Paraneptunicella aestuarii: one gene and its partner. The protein of the gene in region 1 interacts with the protein of each later gene in a pairwise test. Links are inferred from orthologs where the notes say so. Each region holds a gene or a part of one and is shown in the gene's direction. Other genes may lie near its edges.

Region 1 (2,958 bases):
AAAGCGGTTGATCATTAGTTTTGTTATCAGGGACGACTGAACCGAGTTGTGGTACGAGGCCGAGGTGCTATTTATTAAAAAGCACCAAGGTCTCAATTCAACCGAATATAGTGCTATCAGCTATATCGGGGGGAGGGAAAGCAGGGATGCTATTTTCTTTTTATTACCTGCCTGTTTGAAATTATCAATTTTGTCTCCATAAAGCCTCATGTAATGGCGTGATGAAGGTTCGTACTGTTCATATTACATGCTGTCGTTAGTTGTTGTTCCTGAATCCTGAATGAAGGGAAGAGCTCTTTTGCCTTCTTGTCTGGTTAGGACTGCTTGTTGGTGGTAACATTGCGGCGGAATTTTTTCTGCTAACTCGACAGTTAGACAGTAGCTTGCTTTTTAGTGCTCTATAGCACTGCTTTCGGGAGTTTGTAGCTTCCACTAAAAGTAAGACAAAAGTAAGACAATAAATAAGAATAAATCAGACTTAAAATCACTTTCTTGGTCGCTTTTTTAAAGGGGAATGTTTGTGTTAAACCACACTCCGCTATGGAAATCATTACTGATATTGGTCATGGTTTCGTTTTTTGCACTGTTTGCTTTACCTAATCTATATGGTGAAGACTACGCGATCCAAATTTCCACCAGTAAGAGTGAGCAACTGGACACAGCGTTATTGGATCAGGTGAATGAGGTGCTGAAAGAAGCCAATGTCGTAGTCAAAGCTGCAGCATTGAATGATACTCAAATTTTGGTACGTTTCTCTGACGATAGTAACCAGCGTTTAGCTAAAGAAACCTTGGATAGACAATTGGAAGACAAGTACACCGTCGCGTTGAACCTGGCTCCCAATGTACCTGACTGGCTAAAAATGTTCGGCGCTTCACCTATGAAGTTGGGCTTGGACTTGCGTGGTGGTATTCACTTCCTGATGGAAGTGGACATGGAAACCGCTATCGACAAAGCATTGGATGACTTGCAGTCGGATATGAAAACCTCTTTGCGTGAAGAGGATATTCGTTACAAATCAGTCAAGAAAGTCTCCGATTACATGGAGCTTACTTTCCGTGATGAGGAAGCGCTGGATAAAGCCGTATTTAACTTAAAGCGTAAATATCCAGGCTATGAATTCAGTGAGCTTGATGGCTTAAAAGTGACAGCCAAAATGTCTGAACAACAGTTGGCTGAAACCAAGAGTTATGCAGTGCAGCAAAACATTACCATCATGCGTAACAGGGTTAACCAGTTAGGTGTTGCGGAACCTGTTGTACAACGTCAAGGTGCTGAGCGTATTGTTATTCAGTTGCCGGGTATTCAGGACAGCGCTAAAGCGAAAGATATTTTGGGCGCTACCGCAACATTGGAATACCGCGCTGTAGATTATGAAAATGACGTCATCGCTGCCGCAAAAGGACGTGTACCTGCTGGCTCGGAAGTTATTAACGACACAAATGGTCGACCTGTGCTACTTAAGAAAGAAGTGATTGCAGCAGGTAAGAACATTGTTGATGCTCAAAGTGGCATTGACCAGTACGGATTGCCGAAAGTATCTATCTCATTGGATTCTAAAGGTGGAGCCAAAATGTCTCGCTTCACCAAGAAGAACATTGGCAATCCAATGGCGGTTGTATTTATTGAATACAAGCCGACGGACAAGCTGGATAAAAACGGAAAAGTGATTTTTGAAAAGGAACGTCGCGTTATTAACCAGGCGACGATTCGCGGTCACTTTGGCAGCAAGTTTGAAACAACCGGCCTGGATTCTCCTGCCGAAGCCCAGAATTTGGCATTGTTGTTACGTGCGGGTTCTTTGATTGCTCCGATTCGTATTGTTGAAGAACGCACTATTGGACCAAGCCTGGGTAAAGAAAACATTGCCAATGGTATGGATGCCATCATGTTAGGCTTTATTCTTGTTATCGCCTTTATGGTTTTGTATTACAAAAAGTTTGGTTTGGTGGCAAACATTGCATTGGCTGCAAACCTGATCATGATCGTGGGAATTATGTCGTTGATCCCGGGTGCAACACTAACATTGCCGGGAATGGCTGGTATCGTACTAACCGTAGGTATGGCGGTGGATGCTAACGTACTGATATTTGAGCGTATTAGAGAAGAATTACGTGAAGGCCGTAGTCCTCAACATGCGATCAGTTCAGGTTATGACAACGCATTCTCAACTATTTTGGATGCCAATATCACAACGTTAATTGCCGCAGCAATTCTGTTTGCTATCGGTACTGGGCCAATCAAAGGTTTCTCGGTAACCTTGATGATAGGTATTATCACATCCATGTTTACTGCAATTATATTAACCCGTGCAGTGGTTAATACCGTTTGGGGTGGTAAGCGATTGGAAAAATTACCGATTTAACCTGGTTAGATTGAATCTCTGATTATAAAGGGAGAATACGGAAGTGTTCTCCCTTTTTCTTTGAATCTCGATTAACGGCTGTTTGGTTAAAGCTCTTCAGGATATAGTTCATTCAGAGCAACAGAGCGTCCGTTTTCTACGACCATGCGTACATGGTGTCGTTTTAGTTCTCTTGGGTCTGAGACGCCACAGGAATGTGCCAATACACCCACCTCATAGTTCATATTACGAATATAGTTTGCTACACGTTCAGATTTCTCTTCAACATCAAGGCCGCGCTGTAGTTTAGGATCGTGAGTTGTTATTCCGGTCGGGCAGGTGTTCTTGTTACATTGTAAAGCTTGGATGCAGCCCAGAGAGAACATAAACCCACGCGCGGAATTGATAAAATCTGCACCAACTGCTAATGCCCATGCTACGCCTGCGGGGGTGATCAGCTTGCCGGAACAAATTACCTTAATTCGGTTTCGCAAATGATGTTTGTTGAGTAGGTCTACCACTACAGGTAGGCTTTCTTTAATGGGCAGACCAACGTAGTCAATAAGCGTAGCCGGAGCCGCACCAGTGCCGCCATCTGCGCTGTCGATGGTAAT
Region 2 (3,118 bases), 260 kb from region 1 along the record:
CACCAATGTTCCATCAAGTTGAAGGGTTGATGGTTGATAAACGAGTGACTTTTACCGAGTTAAAAGGGATCTTGCACGACTTTCTGGAACATTTCTTTGAAGAGAGTTTGCAGGTTCGTTTTCGTCCTTCTTATTTTCCATTTACCGAACCGTCAGCCGAAGTTGATGTAATGGGAAAAAATGGCAAATGGTTGGAAGTGTTAGGCTGTGGCATGGTTCACCCCAATGTTTTGAAAGCAGTAGATATTGACCCGGAAGAGTTCTCAGGGTTTGCTTTTGGTATGGGGGTAGAGCGTTTAACGATGCTGCGTTACGGCGTAACCGATTTGCGATCATTCTTTGAAAATGATCTTCGTTTATTGAAACAATTTAAGTAAGCAGACCGATGAAATTCAGTGAAAAATGGTTAAGAGAGTGGGTAAGCCCTGCTCTGACAAGTGAAGCATTGGCTGAGCAAATTACAATGGCCGGCCTTGAAGTAGACGCAGTTGATCCTGTTGCGGGTGAATTTTCAGGTGTGGTGGTTGGTGAAGTGGTTGAATGTGGTCAGCATCCTGATGCCGATAAACTGCGAGTGACAAAGGTTAATGTTGGTCAGGACGAACTTCTTGATATCGTTTGTGGCGCACCAAACTGCCGCCTGGGATTAAAAGTTGCTGTTGCTGTTGTGGGCGCAGTTTTGCCAGGTGATTTCAAGATTAAGAAAGCCAAGCTTCGTGGGCAGCCTTCTCATGGTATGTTGTGCTCCTATTCTGAATTGGGTATTTCAGAAGATCACAGCGGTATTATTGAACTTCCAGAAGATGCGCCGATTGGCACTGATATTCGTGATTATCTTGTACTGGATGATGTCACAATTGAAGTGGACTTAACCGCTAACCGTGCCGATTGTTTAAGCATTAAAGGTTTGGCGCGTGAAGTAGGCGTATTAAACAATCTGGATGTGACGGTTCCTGTTATTGAACCTGTTGCTCCAATGATTGACGATGAATTCGCTATCGAATTGGAAGCCAACGAAGCCTGTCCGCGTTATCTTGGACGTGTGATTCGTAACATCAATCTGGCGGCGACATCTCCTGTCTGGATGCAAGAAAAACTGCGTCGTTGTGGTGTTCGCAGTATTGATCCAGTTGTTGATGTGACCAACTACGTGTTGCTGGAATTAGGCCATCCAATGCACGCCTTTGATTTGGAAAAACTACAAGGCGGCATTAAAGTTCGTTTCCCTAAAGAAGGTGAAAAGCTGACTTTGTTGGACGGTAATGAAGTTGAATTAAAGTCTGATACTTTGATCATCGCAGACCATAAAGCACCTGTCGCAATGGCGGGCATTTTTGGTGGTTTGGATTCCGGGGTGACTGAATCAAGCCGTCATATTTTCCTGGAAAGTGCCTTCTTTGCGCCTTTAGCCATTGCAGGTAAAGCTCGTCAGTATGGTTTGCACACTGATGCATCTCACCGCTATGAGCGTGGTGTCGATCCTCAATTGCAGCGTACTGCAATGGAACGAGCTACCAAGCTGTTGTTAGACATCGTTGGTGGTGAAGCTGGGCCGATTACTGAAGCCGTATTGGAACAGCATATTCCTAAAATGAACGAAATCACCTTACGAGCTGAAAAGCTTGAAAGGCTAATTGGTATTGAGATCCCGAAAGAGAAGGTCACTGAAATACTGACTCGTTTGGGGTTGTCTGTTACTGAATTAGATGGCAAATGGGATGTTGTCGCCCCTTCTTTCCGTTTTGATATTGCCATTGAAGAAGATTTGGTTGAAGAAGTTGCTCGTGTGTATGGTTACAACAATATTCCAAATGAGGCCCCTAAAGCTGATTTGAGAATGCGTAATACCAAAGAAGCGAATATTACCTTAACTGAATTGAAGAATGTGTTAATTGCTCGAGATTACCAAGAAGCGATTACCTATTCATTTGTTGATCCAAAAATGCAAGCTGCGTTATTCCCTGAGCAAGAAGGATTTCATCTTCCAAATCCTATTTCTGCGGATATGTCGGTAATGCGTTTGAGTTTGTTACCGGGATTATTGCAAGCTCTGTCTTACAACCTGAATCGCCAGCAAAATCGCGTTCGCTTGTTTGAAACCGGATTGCGTTTTGTTCCAGATGAGCAAGCTGATTTGGGCTTAAAGCAAGAAGAAATGATCGCAGGTGTGATTTCTGGCTTGGTTTTGCCAGAAAGTTGGAATTCTGATAATCGCAAATGTGACTTCTTTGATTTAAAAGGTGATGTTGAGGCGATGTTGAACAAATGTGTTCAACCTGGAAAGTTCCGCTTCGAGCGAGCTAATCTAGAACAAGCCTCTTATTTACATCCTGGGCAAGCTGCTGCCATTTTCAATGGTGAGCAACTGGTTGGATATATTGGTGCATTGCATCCCAAGTACGAAAATTCTTTGGATTTAAAAGGTAAAACCTTCGTATTTGAGCTTGCTGTGGCTGCTTTAGGAGAGAAAGTGATTCCTGCGAGTAAGGAACTTTCCAAATATCCTGCAAACCGTCGAGACCTTGCTATTATTGTTAAAGATGAGGTCGCAGCGGCTGATATTTTATCTGCTGTCGAAAAATGTAGCGTAAATCAATTAGTTGGCCTAAACTTGTTTGACGTATACAAGGGAGAAGGGATCCCTGAAGGTCACAAGAGCTTGGCGATCTCTCTTACTTTACAAGATGACAACAGAACACTGGAAGAGGCTGAGATTCAGTCTATAGTGAATGTTGTAGTCGAAAAATTATGTACTGATTTTGGTGCGTCTTTGAGGGATTAGTCTTATGGCCCTAACTAAAGCTGAGATTTCGGAACATTTGTTCGAAAAGTTTGGATTAAACAAGCGTGATGCCAAGGATTTGGTTGAGTATTTCTTTGAGGAAATGCGCGAAGCGTTAGAAGCTGGGGAGCAAGTGAAACTTTCCGGTTTTGGAAATTTCGATCTGCGTAGCAAAAATGAGCGACCAGGTCGTAATCCTAAAACAGGGGAAGATATTCCTATTAAAGCTCGGCGAGTAGTAACATTCCGACCTGGACAAAAATTGAAGAGTCGGGTTGAGAATTCAAAGCCTTCAGAAACTCCTTAAATATTGTTTGTGATTTAATGAGAGTTAGT

Evidence for each region.
Region 2: the proteins of secD (region 1) and pheT interact in binary tests that used the Escherichia coli proteins (3 or more experiments, as listed by UniProt). The link is inferred for Paraneptunicella aestuarii from one-to-one orthologs.

The regions. Positions count from the first base shown.
Region 1 is NZ_CP074570.1:3,102,101-3,105,058, reverse strand. Bases 62-2,942 are described here. They hold secD (protein translocase subunit SecD), read left to right. Parts: upstream 62-520; coding sequence 521-2,365; downstream 2,366-2,942. Other genes in these bases: KIH87_RS11905 (FMN-binding glutamate synthase family protein), read right to left, coding at 2,452-2,942. In the rest of the region: KIH87_RS11915 (sodium:solute symporter family transporter), read left to right, coding at 1-18; more of KIH87_RS11905, read right to left, coding at 2,943-2,958. UniProt on the Escherichia coli protein: Part of the Sec protein translocase complex. Interacts with the SecYEG preprotein conducting channel. SecDF uses the proton motive force (PMF) to complete protein translocation after the ATP-dependent function of SecA.
Region 2 is NZ_CP074570.1:2,838,483-2,841,600, reverse strand. What follows is about bases 43-3,083. They hold pheT (phenylalanine--tRNA ligase subunit beta), read left to right. Parts: upstream 43-385; coding sequence 386-2,782; downstream 2,783-3,083. Other genes in these bases: ihfA (integration host factor subunit alpha), read left to right, coding at 2,787-3,083; pheS (phenylalanine--tRNA ligase subunit alpha), read left to right, coding at 43-377. Outside these bases: more of pheS, read left to right, coding at 1-42; more of ihfA, read left to right, coding at 3,084-3,089.